DNA from 3 places in the Streptomyces sp. NPDC053076 genome. Region 3 is predicted to be linked to each of the others. Evidence: riboswitches for the same ligand, from Rfam matches in the RefSeq annotation. Region 3 holds a riboswitch; each other region holds the start of a gene.
What was found. Region 3 has a riboswitch for cobalamin ahead of ACIGYR_RS13280 (cobalamin biosynthesis protein). Riboswitches for the same ligand answer to the same signal wherever they lie in the genome.
Positions count from the first base shown of each region.

Region 1: another riboswitch for cobalamin. It lies ahead of ACIGYR_RS15785 (energy-coupling factor ABC transporter permease); the one in region 3 lies ahead of ACIGYR_RS13280 (cobalamin biosynthesis protein).
Region 2: another riboswitch for cobalamin. It lies ahead of ACIGYR_RS36415 (CbtB-domain containing protein); the one in region 3 lies ahead of ACIGYR_RS13280 (cobalamin biosynthesis protein).

Region 1 covers NZ_JBITZL010000003.1:543,545-548,747, forward strand. Annotated here, with positions in the region: gene ACIGYR_RS15770 (energy-coupling factor ABC transporter ATP-binding protein) at 1-663, opposite strand, end outside; gene cbiQ (cobalt ECF transporter T component CbiQ) at 660-1,409, opposite strand; gene ACIGYR_RS15780 (energy-coupling factor ABC transporter substrate-binding protein) at 1,416-1,784, opposite strand; gene ACIGYR_RS15785 (energy-coupling factor ABC transporter permease) at 1,781-2,482, opposite strand; cobalamin riboswitch at 2,512-2,718, opposite strand; gene ACIGYR_RS15790 (hypothetical protein) at 2,967-3,650, shown strand; gene ACIGYR_RS15795 (YcnI family protein) at 3,599-4,336, shown strand; gene ACIGYR_RS15800 (hypothetical protein) at 4,471-4,713, shown strand; gene ACIGYR_RS15805 (heavy metal translocating P-type ATPase) at 4,713-5,203, shown strand, end outside.
Region 2 covers NZ_JBITZL010000014.1:35,265-40,467, reverse strand. Annotated here, with positions in the region: gene ACIGYR_RS36430 (endonuclease/exonuclease/phosphatase family protein) at 63-965, shown strand; gene ACIGYR_RS36425 (GNAT family N-acetyltransferase) at 1,151-1,702, opposite strand; gene ACIGYR_RS36420 (CbtA family protein) at 1,848-2,597, opposite strand; gene ACIGYR_RS36415 (CbtB-domain containing protein) at 2,619-2,837, opposite strand; cobalamin riboswitch at 2,874-3,017, opposite strand; gene ACIGYR_RS36410 ((2Fe-2S) ferredoxin domain-containing protein) at 3,336-3,734, opposite strand; cobalamin riboswitch at 3,796-3,917, opposite strand; gene ACIGYR_RS36405 (hypothetical protein) at 4,030-4,380, opposite strand; gene ACIGYR_RS36400 (SAM-dependent methyltransferase) at 4,744-5,203, opposite strand, start outside.
Region 3 covers NZ_JBITZL010000002.1:1,339,306-1,344,508, reverse strand. Annotated here, with positions in the region: gene ACIGYR_RS13290 (anion permease) at 1-941, shown strand, start outside; gene ACIGYR_RS13285 (hypothetical protein) at 976-1,203, shown strand; cobalamin riboswitch at 1,463-1,605, shown strand; gene ACIGYR_RS13280 (cobalamin biosynthesis protein) at 1,705-2,649, shown strand; gene ACIGYR_RS13275 (cobyric acid synthase) at 2,646-4,154, shown strand; gene cobN (cobaltochelatase subunit CobN) at 4,151-5,203, shown strand, end outside.

The sequences.
Region 1 (5,203 bases), on a different contig from region 3:
GTACGCACCGGACGGAGTCAGCAGTGCCACGTCGTCGGCCCAGCGCAGGGCGAGGTCGACGTCGTGGGTGGCCATCACCACGGTGGTGCCGCTCTCGCGCAGACCGGCCAGGGTGGCGAGGAGGCGTTCCTGGCCGTCCGGATCCAGGCCCGCGGTGGGCTCGTCGAGGATGAGCACGCGCGGTCGCAGGGCGATCGCTCCGGCGATGGCGGTTCGCTTGCGCTGCCCGTAGGAGAGCAGATGGGTCGGGCGCTCGGCCAGTGCGGTGATGTCCAGGGCGGCGAGGGCCTCCTCGACCCGGGCGCGGACCTCGGCGTCGGGCAGTTTGAGGTTGAGCGGTCCGAAGGACACGTCCTGTGCGACGGAAGCGGCGAACAACTGGTCGTCCGGGTCCTGGAGCACCAACTGCACCGTCGTACGCAGCCAGGTCAGGCCCTTGCGGTCGTACGAGACGGGCTGACCCATGAGGGACAACTTCCCCGCGCGCGGCCGGAGTCCGCCGCTCAGCAGCCGCATCAGCGTGGTCTTTCCACTGCCGTTGCGGCCCAGCAGGGCGAGCGCGTGCCCCTCACGGATGCCGAAGTCGACGTCCTTGAGCACGGTGGGGCCGTCCTCGTAGGCGAAGGACGCCCCCCGCAGGGCGACGAGGGCGGGGTCGCTCATGTCAGCGGCCTTTCGAGTACGAAGGTGAGGGCGGCCAAGGCCGCGAGCAAGGCGAGGCTCGCGGCGGTGAAGCGGGCGGAGACGCGAGCCTCGGGCGTGAGAACGCGCAGGGTGCCGTCGTATCCGCGCCCCGCGAGTCCCGTCTGAAGCCGTGCCGCACGGTCGAAGGCACGGACGAACGCCACGGCGCCGAGCCCGGCCAGAGAGCGCCACGCGGCGGTTCGGGTGGTGTGGCCGAGCCGGGCCGCCTGTGCCTCGCGAATGCGGCGGACCGAGTCCAGGAGCAGGAAGCTCATCCGGTACATCACCATCGCGACGTCCACGACGGGCGCGGGCACCCCGGCCCGCACCAGCCAGGGCAGCAGGTCGGACATCGGAGTGGTGAAGGCGAACAGCAGCACGCCGAGGGAGGCGGCCGAGGTGCGCAACAGCAGCTCTCCGGCGCGGACCGGTCCGTCCTCGGCCAGGCTGACGAACCCGTCGGGTCCGCCGACCTGGACCAGCAGCGTGGCCGCTCCCGTCAGGCAGAAGCCCAGGGGAACGCGGTAGGCACGCCACAGGCGGCGGCCGGGCACTCCCGCCGGGCCCAGCAGGACGGTGAGCGCGGTCACCAGGACGAGGGCTGCCCCCGGCCAGGGCGGCAGCGAGACGGCGAGAGCGGTGAGGCCCAGTCCGAGCACGGCCTTGTCCACGGGATGACGGCGGCGCCAGCGACTGCTGTGCGCCGCCGCGTCGATCGGCAGCACCCCGGCTCAGGTCCGTTCGGCAGCGGACTCGTCGGACGTGCTCTCCGTCGCCTCGCCGTCCGGCGCCGCAACGGCGCGGAGTTCGCCCTGGCGCCGTCCCCTGCGCAGGCCGAAGTAGTAGGCGAGCACACCCGAACCCAGGGCCGCCTGGGCGGCGAACAGCGCCGACTCGATCTCACCGGACGGCGGTTCGTACAGCGGCGAGAACCATGGCTTGTAGTCCGGCTTGATCTCGGTGATCGCCGTCTCCGCCTCGGCGTCCGCGCCGGCGAAGGGTTCCTTCTTGTGGTCGCCCAGCCCGAGCGCCACGGGAAGTACGGCCAGCGCGGCAACGCACAACAGCAGCAAGGTGTTGATCTTCGCGTTCCGGCTCATCGGGCCACCGCCTCCGCCTCCGCGGTGCCTCGGCCGCCGGTGACGAGCACACCCAGCCGGGTCAGTTCGCCCTTGCTGGACTGCACCAGCAGCCGCATCACCAGCACCGTGAGGAGTCCCTCGCTGACCGCGAGGGGAATCTGCGTGACGGCGAAGATCGAACCGAACTTCCCGAGGGCGCCCAGGAATCCGCTGCTCGGATCGGGAAACGCCAGGGCCAGCTGCACGCTGGTGACGCAGTAGGTGGACAGGTCGGCGACGAAGGCGCCGCAGAAGACGGTGACCATCAGCGGCACGTCGCAGCGGCGCAGCAGCCGATAGACGGCGTACCCGGCCCAGGGGCCGACGATCGCCATCGAGAAGGCGTTGGCGCCGAGCGTGGTGAGGCCGCCGTGCGCGAGCAACAGGGCCTGGAACAGCAGGGTGATGGTGCCCAGTACTGTCATGATCGGCGGACGGAACAGGATGGCGCCCAGGCCGGTGCCGGTGGGGTGCGAACAACTCCCGGTCACCGAAGGCAGCTTCAGCGCGGACAGCACGAACGTGAAGGCTCCGGAAGCCCCGAGGAGCAGCGTGCTCTCGGGATGTTCCCTGACTTCGCGGGTGAGTGACCGGACTCCGTGGACGACGAACGGCGCGGACACGACGCCCCAGGCGACCGCGTGCGCCGGAGGCAGAAAGCCCTCGGCTATGTGCATGGCTCGGCAGACCCTCTCCAGCACCTCGTGGATGGTTGACGTGCCTCGGCCGGTCTCCTGGCTCACGGGTACCACCGCCCATTGCCCCGCCTTCCCGGGTCCGGGGACCCAGTGGCTGCCCGCGAGGGCCGGAGCCGGACTTCCCGATCACAGTGGCGAGGGCCGCACCGGCATCACACCGGATTTCCCGTTCACCAAGGCAAGGTGACAGTAATGCCCAGGTAACGGCGATGACAAGCGAGGGTCGGCGGCGCTCGGGGGGCACACAACAGCTCGCGCCCGGCGCGTGGCCCCGAGGGCCCCGATCGGTTGTTCGCGCCACCCCGACACGCGGCCGGACGGAACAGGAGAAGGGCGGAGGAGTGAACGGTCTGCGTCTCCGGCCCGTAGGGAGAGGCACGACATGATCGAACGGCGTTCGGGCGCAGACGCGCATGCTCAGCCGCGAGGACAGTCGCCCGGACGCATGGCAGCATCTGTCCCCATGACTGTGTCCCTGGCGGTGCGGAGCGTGCGCGCGGCCGTGTTCGCCGCGCTGTGCGTGCTGCTCGCCACCGGCGGCCATGCCCTGGCCACGGGCGCGGCTCCCTCGGTGTGGGCGCAGGCCGCCGGGTTCGTGCCCGTCTTCGCCGGAGCGTGTCTGCTGGGTGGCCGTGAGGTATCGCTCGCCGGCATCGGCGGCGCCACGCTCGTCGCCCAGAGCGAGCTGCACCTTCTGTTCCATGCCGCTCGCCCCCAGCACGACTCGATGGTCGTGCACGGGGTGCGGATGGCGCACGGTCACGCGCACGCGGTGACACCTCACGCGACCCTCGCGCACATCGCGGCGGCTCTCGTGCTCACCTGGTGGTTGCGGCGCGGAGAGGCCGCGCTGTGGTCGCTGCTGCGCCGTGCGGTCGCGTGCGTGCCGGGACTCGCCGCCTGGTGGCAGGTGACCCGAGGGACACGGCGCCTGCCGGGCGCACCGAAGCAGGTCCGGTCGCCGGGCACCGGGTCATGGTCACTGAGAGGGGTGCGGCTGCGGTACGCCGTTCATCGGCGGGGGCCGCCGGCAGGGGCGGTGCCACCGAACCTTCCCCGACAGCCGCACCTCTCAGTACGGAGATCCCGCCACTCATGTCCCCGAACCGCAACACCCTGCGCCGCACCGGCGCCGTCACGGCCCTGACCGCCGCCGGGCTGCTCGCCGCCGCGGGCGTCGCCTCCGCACACGTCACCGTCCACCCCGGCAGTTACGCCAAGGGCGCCACGGACGGTGTCCTGACCTTCCGTGTGCCGAACGAGGAGGACGGCGCGAGCACCACCAAGGTGCAGGTGTTCCTCCCCACCGGCCACCCGGTCCTCGGCGTGCTCGTCTCCCCGCGGGACGGCTGGACCGCGAAGGTCACCGACACCAAGCTCAAGACGCCGGTCAAGACCGACGACGGCACCATCACCGACGCCGTCTCGGAGATCACCTGGACCGGCGGCAAGATCGCCCCCGGCCACTACGAGGACTTCGACGTCGCCTTCGGACAACTGCCGGACGACACCGGCGAGCTGACCTTCAAGACGCTGCAGACCTACTCCGACGGCAGCACCGTCCGGTGGATCGAGGAAGCCCAGGGCGACGACGAACCGGAGAACCCGGCCCCGGTCCTCAAGCTCACCGCCGAGGACGCGGCGGACGGCGATGCCACTGCCACGGCCTCGTCCGCACGTCCGGGGAACGCCGCGGGCTCCGACGCCGACACGTCCGGCGACTCGACCGCCCGGACTCTCGGCGCCGCCGGTCTGGTGGTGGGTGTACTGGGGCTCGCCGCGGCCGTCTTCGCCATCGTGCGCACCCGCTCCAGCCGGAGCGGGGACGTGTAGCACGCCGTCCGTCATGTGGCGCACGTCATGAAACGGTGCCGGAACTCGGCCCCCGGTCCGTCCGACTCCTACAGCGGTACGGCTGCGACAGCCCACCGCCGTAAGACGGTTCGACGCGACCAGGAAGGCCGAGCATGGCCGAGTCCCGACATCCCTCCCGCATCGCGGGCTTCGTACCCCGCAAGCTGACGCCCCCGCCCGCCCTCTGGGGCTTCGTGCTGCTGCTGGTGCTGGTCTTCTCGGTGTCCTACGCCGTGGGATCCGCCGCCGGACCGGTGGCACCCGGCATGCACGGCACCGGGGCCGCAACCGGTGGCGGTACGGGGAGCGGCGGGGGCACGGGTGACATGCCCGGGATGCACGGGGGCGGTGAGTGATGGGAGCCGAACCGCCGGCTCCGCTCGTCGTCACAGACCTGACGGTCGGCGGCATGACGTGCGCCGCCTGCGTGCGGCGGGTGGAGAAGAAGCTCGCCAAGCTCGACGGGGTCACGGCGACGGTCAATCTGGCCACCGGACGCGCCCGGGTCAGCCATCCGGAGGTGGTCCTGCCGGACGACCTCGTCGCGGCCGTCGCCCAGGCGGGGTACACGGCGGCGCTGCCCGAGCCTCCCGCGCCCGGCGGGCACCAGGAGACGGCAGGTGACGAGGACGGGGCCGAGGCGGCCATCCGGCAGGAACGCGAGCGGCTCGTGGTCACGGCGCTGCTGGCCGTCCCCGTTCTGGTGCTGTCGATGGTCCCGGTGCTGCAGTTCCGCAACTGGCAGTGGCTGTGCTTCATGCTCGCGGCTCCGGTCGCCGTGTGGAGCGCCTGGCCCTTCCACACGCGGACCGTACGCGGCCTGCGCCACTCCGCGGCCACCATGGA
Region 2 (5,203 bases), on a different contig from region 3:
CACAGCGGGCCGCGCCTGACACCGCGGGCCGCGCAGCTTCCCACTCCGATCTGGAGGGTTCCGTGGACCGCAAGATGCGACGGCTCGTTCACCGCGCGCTGGTCACCGCCGTGCTCGCCGTCGCCGCCGCGCTCGGCACGGTGTCACCCGGCGCGAGTGCCGCGGACCGGGCGGCCGGTGCCGGACCGGCCACCGCTCCCCCGCACAGCCCGCGTGTGCCACTGCGCGTGGCCACCTACAACATCCACGCCGGCGCCGGCGAGGACAACGTCTTCGACCTCGACCGGACGGCGGCGACGATCCGGGCCCTCCGCGCCGACGTGATCGGCCTCCAGGAGGTCGACGTGCACTGGGGGGCTCGCAGCGCCTTCACCGACGAGGCCCGGGAACTGGCCGCACGACTGCACATGCGGTTCTTCTTCGCGCCGATCTACGACCTCCCCGGGGACACGGCGGACGGGCCGCGGCGGCAGTACGGCGTAGCGGTACTGAGTCGCTTTCCGCTGCGCGACGCGCAGAACCACGAGATCACCCGGCTGTCCACGCAGACACCCGACCCGGTGCCGGCCCCGGCGCCGGGCTTCGCCGAGGTGTCGGTCAGGGTCCGGGGCACCCGTGTGCACGTGTACTCGACCCACCTGGACTACCGCACGGATCCCTCCGTCCGGCGTGCCCAGGTCGACGACATGCTGGCCGTGCTGGCGGAGGACCCCGGTCCGAAGGTCCTCCTGGGCGACTTCAACGCCGAACCGAACGCGCCCGAACTGACGAAGCTGTGGGGCCCCTTGCGTGATGCCGCCCCGAGCGGCGGCAACACCTACCCGGCGATCGACCCGGTCAAGCGCATCGACCTCGTGACCGTCTCACCGGACGTCGCCGTGACCGGCACGCGCACGGGGGAGACGGCGGCCTCCGATCACCGCCCGGTGGTCGCGGACCTCCTGCTGCGTCACCACGGCCACTGAGCCGGAGGCCGAAGACCCCGGCCGAAAGTTCAGGCCTCCTGATGCCGCAGCGGGCGTCGGCCCCCGTCGTCCTCGGTCTCACGGACGCGTACTCGTTCTGCCACCCGCGCGGCCCGTCGACACCGTGCCGCCCGGACCGGCGTCCGAACGGCGTGTCATGCCACACCGGGGCACCGGCGCTCGCATCACTGTGCGCCGGGGTCACGGAGGCCGACTGCGTCATGCCGCCAGAACGGCTCCGCATAGACCAGCGTCCCCGTCATCCATGGCTCATGCTTCGGGAGCCTGATGGCCTGGAAGGCGCCGTCCGGGATACGCAGGGATGGCTTTCGGAAGCCCAGGCCATCACCGGGCGCGAAGCCGAAACGCGAGTAATAGCCTGGATCGCCCTCCAGGAAGACGAGGGGAACACCTCGCTGCGCGAGGATCCCCAGTCCGTGTCGGACCAGGGCTGAGCCGAGACCGCGCTTATGGAGCTCAGGCATCACGGCCAACGGGCTGAGGACGTGCACATCGACCAGCCGCCGGGGGGCATCGAGCAGACTGCGGGTGAACATGGCGTGGCCGACGACCCGCCCGTCGTGCTCGGCGACCAGCGAGAGACCGTCCTCGGGCGTGATGGTGTCCCGCAGGGTATCGACCAGGTCGGCCACGACGAGGCCATGGTCACCGAACGCCTGCAGGTGAACGTTCCGCACGGCCCGTCTGTCGCTCGGAAGTTCTTCGCGAAGATCCATGCCCGGAGGGTAGAGGCCCCTCCGGGTGGCTCGCACACGGTTTTGGAGCCGGCTCGTCCGGGTGCCGGCGCGGCAGCGCCGCGAACGCGCCGCGCAGGCAATCGGCCGCCTCACCCCCGAAGGGCTCCCCGTTGTCCGGAAGGAGTCAGCGCGCGGCCGGAACCGCTCGCCCGGCGGTCGTCACCGGCTTGGGGTTCAGCAGGCGCTCGGCCAGTTCACCGAAGGCCAGACCGAAACCCATCCACAGGACGGCTTGGATGGCCAGCGCGGACAGGCGGAACCGCCACAGCAACGTGGCCGGGAAGTCGTTCGGCACCTCGTTGATGACCGGCAGGAACTCATAGGCCAGACCGATCACTACGGCGAACGCGGCCACCGCGACCACGGTCGCCCACCAGGTGCCCAGGCTGGGCGTCAGACGCTTGCCCAGGATGGTGGCGGCGACCGCGAGGAGGACGCTGAGCAGCATCATCAGGAAGTACAGGGTGGTCCGCTTGCCGATGGTGTCGGGCTCGCCCACCGACGGCGGGTTGGCCGGGTACTTCAGGAACGGCACGACGTAGACGGCGAGCAGCGCGGAGCCCGACAGCAACAGCGCCGTGGCGCGCGGGCCGAAGCGGCCGACGCGGCCCAGCGCGAAGCAGAAGGCGAGCGCGGCGATGCCGCCGAAGGCGACCCCGTAGACCAGGACGCCGGTGGCGAGGCCGGCGGTGGACTGCAGGGAGCGCGAGACGACCTCCATCTCGTGCTCGTGGGAGTGGGCGTCCTCGAAGCTGATCGCCTTGTCCACGCTCGGCTCACCGAGGAGGTAGGCCGCGATCAGGGCGAGCACGCCGGCCGCGAGGCCGGCGAGCATGCCCCGTACAAGGAGGTTCCGTACGGTTGCGGAGTTCATGGTGGTGCGGTTCCCCTCGCGTCAGTGGCAGGGGAAACCGAGCAGGTGGCGGGCGTCGTGCACCCACTCGTGGACGTCCGTGCCGTTGAACACGGAGGTGGCGCCCTGCTCGGCGCCGACGAAGTAGAGCAGGATCAGCATGAGTACGCCGAAGAAGACCGCCCAGGGAGCTATCGCCTTCAGCGGCAGCTTGGCGGGAACGGCGGGGGTGGCTGTCGGCTGGGCGACGGTCTGCGCCATGGCAGGCCCTCCTCTGGGAGTTCGCGTCCCATCTCGGTGGTGCACATGACGACGGCCACGGGTCTGACTCACGAGGCGTCTGGAGAACGCCTCGCACACAGTGGCGCGACCGTGCCGGGTTTCCACCGGCTTCCGTCTCGCCGTCGTCGATATCGGACAGACCGTACCGCGTGACCGGCGCACGGCCAAGACCGCGCCCGCCGGGGTGATCTTCCTCTCGCGCCGCCGGGCGGCCCTGAGGTGTGTGGGTGAGCGGTACGGCACTCCGGGACGTCCCGCCCCGAAGGCGCCCGTGGCCTCCACCTGGTCGGCGGTCGCGAACACCGTGCGGAGCGGGTGCCGTTCGAAGCGGGCGCCTTGCGCGAGCATCGCCTCGACGAGCCGTCCGAGCGCATCCTTCGGCGTGAGATCCGGGCGCGCTGAGGACGGTTGACGGTCACTGGTCGCCGTTGGGGCGGCCGGGCCCGGGTCCGGCCGGGGTTCTCGCCGGGGCGGTTCTCAGGGTTCCGCACGGCGCCGCGGCGGTGTGAAGGCGTACAGGTCGAGGATGTCGGGTCGGGGAGCCACGCCGGGACCGCCGGCTCGCACCCAGGTGACGATGTCCTCGGTCGCCTCCGCATCGTTGACGAGTCCGAGCCAGACCGGCCGCGCGCCGGCGGCCCGGCCCACGGCGGAGGGCTGTACGACGATGACGTTGGCCTGATCGCACACGTCGAGGCACTCGGAGACGCGCACCGGCACCTCCGCTTCCAGCCGCGCGGTCTGCGCGGCGTGATCGACCCCGGTCACCTTGGGGCTGCCGCAACAGCAGTCCCGGCACACGACGACCCGGCACGGCACCGGACCGCCGCCCGGCACGCCCAGGGGCGGTCCCTCTTCCACCGGTTGCCCGACCATGCCGCGCCACTCCCCTCCCGGGGAGATCCGCCCCGGTGTTCCTTCGAGGAGGCGACCGCGTGAGTCTCCTGGCTCCCGGGTCGCCGCTCGTCCCGCCTTCCCACCCCGATGGGGCGGTGGCCTGCCGGAACTCGCTCACCGGTCACAGTGGCGGGACCGCGCCGGATTCACACCGGCTTCCTCGGACCGCCGTCGCCTTATGTCGCCGCTCATCATTCCATCAGCGGCGCCGCGCCGTCACCCGGCCGCTGCGCGGACGGGCGCCGGCGAGCGGTGCGGGACGCGCCTCACCCCGTCAGCGGAAGAAGACGACCGACCGGAGCTTCAGACGCTCGCTGCCGTAGCCGGTGCGCGGGCGCAGCGTGAACGAGTCACCCGTGCAGTCCGGCTCGGTGAACACGATCGCGTACTCGTCGGTCCGGTTGCGCGGGGAGTGGGCCGGAGAACTGGAGCCGGGATCCGCGACCTCGGGGAGGGTGACGCACTCCCCGCTGTCCGGGTCCTCCAGAACCGCGATCCGGGGGGAGCCGTCCAGACCGGTGTACGTGTACTGGAACTCTCCCGACGCGGCGAAGGCGGAGGCGGGAACGGCGAGGGTCAGGGCGAGGGCGCCGAAGGCGGCGACCGCGGCAGTGCGAAGGCGCATGACTGTGGAGTCCCTTCACGAGCAGTGACGACGTGCGGAGTCACGAGCAGTGACGACGTGCGGCGTCAACCAGCAGTGGTGACGTGCGGAGTCACGAGGAGTGACGATGTGCGGGGTCACCCTTCCCGGGATCGCGTCGTCCCTCTCGGTCACCAGGCGGCAAATCGATCCACCGTCACCCGAACGAGTCAGCCGGGCGCGGATCCGCCCACCCGGAAGCCTCGCCGCACGCGCCCGCGGCGTGTGCCGTCGGCCCGTCGTCAGCTCCGGGGCCGGACCGTGTCCGGGTTCCGCGAACCCACCGCCGGGCCACCCGCGCGGGCGACCAGCCAAGGCGCCGACGGCAGGCGCCCGTTCATGTGGTCAGTCCCGCGTCGGACGCAGCACGAGGCAGACGAAGCCGAACGTGTCCCGGTAGCCGCGCAGCCATTCGTCCCGATGGACCGTGGCCGTCTCGAGCGCCTGGGAGCCGTCCGGATCGGCGCGATGGTCCAGGGCCCACGAGGCCAGCGACCCCGTCCAGGCCCACTCGTAGTCGTCCAGCTCCCGCCGCGTGCTGATGTGCCCGTGGACGGGTGTCCATCCGTCCGCGACGACCCGGTCCAGCGTGGTCGGCAGGTCGGCGAGGTCACCGAGCATCTCGACCGTCTCGGCGGAGGGCTCCCGTTCCCAGAATCCGTCACCGACCAGGACGCGCCCGCCGGGAGCCAGGTGCTCGCGCACCGCGTCGAGGGTGGGCAGGAGGCCGCCGAAGGCGTGCGTGGAACCCACGCAGAGCACCAGGTCGAAGGCGTGGGGGGCGGTGAAGCCGGCGGCGTCCTCC
Region 3 (5,203 bases):
CCTCCAGCTCCTCGCACGCCCTGATGGGCGGCCTGGTCGGCGCCACCGTCGCCTCCGCCGGCTTCGGCGCCGTCCACGGTGACGTCCTGGTCACCAAGGTGCTGCTCCCGGCGGTCGCCGCGCCGATCGTGGCGGGCGTCGCCTCGATGCTGGCCACCCGCTTCTCCTACGGCATCGGCGGCAAGGCCGAGGGCGAGGCCACCCGCAAGGGCTACCGCGCCGGCCAGATCGCCTCCGCCGGCCTGGTCTCCCTCGCCCACGGCACCAACGACGCCCAGAAGACGATGGGCATCATCACCCTCGCCCTGATCGCGGGCGGCTCCATCGCCCCCGGTTCCAACCCTCCCACCTGGGTGATCCTCTCGGCCGGTCTGGCCATCGCGCTCGGCACCTACATCGGCGGCTGGCGCATCATCCGCACCATGGGCAAGGGCCTGACCGACCTGGAGCCGCGTCAGGGCTTCGCCGCCCAGACCAGCGCCGCGACCGCCATCCTGGCCTCCTCCCACCTCGGCTTCTCCCTCTCCACCACCCATGTCGTCTCCGGCTCGGTGATGGGCGCGGGCCTCGGCCGCAAGGGCGGTGTGGTCCGCTGGTCCACCGCGACCCGCATGATCGCCGCCTGGGTGCTCACCCTCCCGGCCGCCGCGCTGGTCGGCGCGGGCGCCGAGTCCGTCACCGACCTCGGTGACTGGGGGACCGCCGCCGTCGCCGCCTTCCTGGTCGCCTCGAGCTTCGCCATCTGGAAGTTCTCCCGCCGCGAGGTCGTCGACCACACCGACGTCGTCGCCGAGAGCGCGGAGCCGGCCGGTGTGGTCACCACCGCCATCGCCGCCGTGACCCCGCCGCCCGCGGGCCTGGTCACCGAGGGCCTGACGGCCACGATCCCCGCCCCGGCCGCCGAGCCGGCCCCCGCCACCCCGCCGGCCGCCACGGTCTGACCCCGGGCACCCGGTTACTGAAGGAAGCAACCCCATGAAGATCGACTGGGCGGCCATCGGCTCCGTCTTCGGCGTCAGCCTCGTTTTCACGGTGGGCCTGGTGGCCCTGTTCACCCTCGGCATCAACGGCCTGGCCCGGCGCGAGAAGGCCACGGCCCAGGGCGGCTCCGCCGGTCTCGCCGTCACCGGCGCCTACGTCTGCTTCGCGGCCTGCGCGGCGGCGGTGGCGTACGGCATCTACCTGATCGTGGCCAAAGCCTGAGCCACACCGTGCGGCCCGAGCCGCGCCGCGTGGCCTGACCCGCACGCGTGGCCCGAGTCGCACCGCATGGCCCGAGCCGCACCGCGTGGCCTGACCCGCACCGTGTGGCTCGGGCCGGCCCACGCCATGGCGGCGTTCCGGCCAAGCACCTCAGAGGCTCCCCTCCGGCCGCTCCGGAGGGGAGCCTCTGGCGTGCCCTCACGTCCCGTGATGTGGGGATCGGCACACTCTCCCCGCGCAGGTCAACGGCAAGTTGACGGCCGTTCCGGGCGCGTGGTGGACTGCCCAGGCCATGTACGGCGGCAAGAGAGGAAGCCGGTGCGAATCCGGCGCGGTCCCGCCACTGTCACCGGGGAAGAACCCCCCGGGAGCCAGGAACTCTCACCGCCGATTCACGTCGAACCAGGGCGCGGACACCCTGAGTGAGGACACAGATCGCCATGCTCGGCTGCCGAAGGACCAGTACCAGGACCGCTCCTGTGCCCACGGCCGGCTGAGCCGATGGGTGCCGATCGCACATACGCGTACGGCGCCGCCGCCGGCGTCCTCGGTGACCTGCTCCTCGGCGATCCGCGCCGCGGGCATCCGGTCGCCGCTTTCGGCCGGGCGGCCGGAGCCGTGGAAGGCGCCTTGTGGCGCGACCACCGCGGATGGGGCGCCCTGCACACCACCGTGTGCGCCGGTGGCGCCGTCGCTCTGGGCTCGCTCGCCGCACGCGCCGCACGCCCTTCCCGTACCGCCGCCGTCGCGCTGACCGCCGCCGCCACCTGGGCCGTCGTCGGCGGCACCTCGCTGGCCCGGGAGGCCCGCGCCGTCGGGCGTGCCCTGGAGGCCGGCGACATCGAGGCGGCCCGGGCCCGGCTGCCCCACCTGTGCGGCCGGGACCCGCAGGCGCTGGACGCCGACGGGATCGCCCGGGCGGTGGTCGAGTCGGTCGCCGAGAACACCTCCGACGCCGTGGTCGGCGCCCTCGTCTGGGGTGCCGTGGCCGGCGTGCCGGGACTCCTGGGATTCCGGGCGGTCAACACCCTGGACGCCATGGTGGGTCACAAGTCACCCCGCCACCGGCGCTACGGCTGGGCCTCCGCCCGTCTCGACGACGTCGCCGGCTGGCCGGGGGCCCGGCTGACCGCCGTACTCGCCGCCGCGGCCGGACCCGATCCCCGCGGCGCCCTGCGTGCCTGGAAGGCCGACGCGCACCGGCACCCGAGCCCCAACGCCGGGCCGGTGGAGGCGTCGTTCGCCGGTGCCCTCGGCGTCCGGCTGGGCGGGACGCTCTCCTACGCCGGCCGGGTCGAACACCGCCCCGTGCTCAACGGCGCCACCGGACGGCCGGTCCGGGTCACCGACATCGGCCGGGCCGTCCGGCTCTCCCGCCGTGTCGGACTGCTCGCGCTCGGCGTCACGGTCGCCGCGCGCACACTCCTGAAGGGACACGGGAAGTGAACGGTGGTCTCCTCGTCGCCGGCACCACCTCCGACGCAGGCAAGAGCGTCGTGACGGCCGGCATCTGCCGCTGGCTGGTACGCCAGGGCGTCAAGGTCGCGCCGTTCAAGGCGCAGAACATGTCCCTCAACTCGTTCGTCACCCGGGAGGGCGCGGAGATCGGCCGGGCCCAGGCCATGCAGGCCCAGGCGTGCCGGGTCGAGCCGACCGCGCTGATGAACCCGGTACTGCTCAAACCCGGTGGCGAGCAGAGCAGCCAAGTGGTGCTGATGGGCAGGCCGGTGGGCGAGATGAGCGCACGCGGCTACCACGGGGGCCGTCAACAGCGGCTGCTCGGCACGGTGCTGGACTGCCTGGCCGAGTTGCGGGGCACGTATGACGCGGTGATCTGTGAGGGGGCGGGAAGTCCCGCCGAGATCAACCTGCGGCGGACCGACATCGTCAACATGGGCATCGCCCGCAATGCGCGGCTGCCCGTGCTCGTCGTCGGCGACATCGACCGCGGGGGCGTCTTCGCCTCCTTCTTCGGGACGCTCGCCCTGCTCTCGCCCGAGGACCAGGACCTGGTCGCCGGGTTCCTGGTGAACAAGTTCCGCGGGGACGTCTCCCTGCTGGAGCCCGGTCTGGACATGCTGCACGGGCTCACCGGGCGGCAGACGTACGGCGTCCTGCCGTTCCGGCACGGCCTCGGCATCGACGAGGAGGACGGACTGCGGGTGTCGTTGCGGGGCACCGTACGCGAGTCAACCGTCGCTCCCCCGGTCGGCGAGGACGTGCTGCGGGTCGCCGTGTGCGCGATCCCGCTCATGTCCAACTTCACGGACGTGGACGCGCTGGCCGCCGAACCGGGGGTCGTGGTGCGGTTCGTGGACCGCCCGGAGGAACTGGCCGACGCCGACCTCGTGGTGGTCCCCGGCACGCGCGGGACCGTACGGGCGCTTCAGTGGCTGCGGGAGCGGGGGCTCGCGGACGCACTCGTGCGCCGGGCCGCCGAGGGACGCCCCCTCCTCGGCGTCTGCGGCGGCTTCCAGATCCTCGGCGAGCGCATCGAGGACGAGGTCGAGTCCCGCGCCGGGGAGGTCGCCGGGCTCGGGCTGCTCCCCGTGCGGGTACGGTTCGCCCGCGAGAAGACGTTGACCAGGCCGGCCGGGGAAGCCCTGGGCGAACCGGTCGAGGGGTACGAGATCCACCACGGCGTCGCCGAGGTCACCGGTGGGGAAGCCTTCCTGGACGGCTGCCGGGTCGGCCAGACCTGGGGCACCCACTGGCACGGTTCGCTGGAGTCGGACGGCTTCCGGCGGGCCTTCCTGCGCGAGGTGGCCACCGCCACCGGCCGCCGCTTCGTCCCCGCGCCGGACACCTGCTTCGCCGCGCTGCGCGAGGAACAGCTCGACCGGCTGGGCGACCTGATCGAACAGCACGCGGACACGGACGCGCTCTGGCGGCTCATCGAGTCGGGCGCGCCACAAGGACTGCCTTTCATTCCACCGGGAGCGCCCGCATGAGCACAGTGTTGTTGTTGTCGACCGCCGACACGGACCTGCTGGCGGCCCGGGCCGCCGGCGCCGGTTACCGCATCGGCAACCCCACCCGGGTCGACGTCGGCGAGGAGCTGCCGGGCCTGATCGAGGGCGCGGACCTCGCCGTCGTACGGCTGCTGGGCGGCAAGCGGGCATGGGAGGACGGGCTGGCCGCGCTGCGGGCGTCCGGCATCCCGACCGTGCTGCTGGGCGGCGAGGCCGTACCGGACGCGGAGCTGATGGCCGAGTCGTCGGTGCCCGCCGGTGTGGTCGCCGAGGCACTGAAGTACCTGGTGGAGGGCGGCCCCGCGAACCTGCTGGAGCTGTCCCGGTTCCTGTCGGACACCGTGCTGCTGACCGGTGAGGGCTTCGAGGAACCGCGCCGGATGCCGGAGTTCGGCGTGCACGGCGGGTACGAGGTCCGGGAGGGCCGGCCGACCGTGGGCGTGCTCTTCTACCGGGCGCACGAGCTGAGCGGCAACACCGCCTTCGTGGACACCTTGTGCGAGGCGATCGAGGCGCGCGGGGCCAACGCCCTGCCCGTCTACTGCGGTTCGCTGCGCGGCGCGGACGCCGGGCTGTACGAACTGCTGGGCCGGGCCGACGCACTGGTGGCCACCGTGCTCGCGGCCGGCGGCACGCACGCTTCCCATGCCTCGGCGGGCGGCGACGAGGAGTCCTGGGACATCGGTGCGCTGGCCGACCTGAACGTCCCCGTGCTCCAGGGCCTCTGCCTCACCTCCTCCCGTCAGGCGTGGGCGGAGTCGGACGCGGCCCTCTCCCCCATGGACGCGGCGATGCAGGTCGCGATCCCGGAGTTCGACGGCCGGCTCATCACCGTCCCGTTCTCCTTCAAGGAGCAGGGCCCCGACGACGTACCGGTGTACGTCGCCGACCCCGAGCGGGCCGCTCGCGTCGCCGGGATCGCCCTCCGGCACGCCCGGCTGAAGCACAAGGCGAACGCCGAGAAGAAGGTCGCGCTCGTCTTCACCGCGTACCCGACCAAGCACTCCCGCGTCGGCAACGCGGTCGGC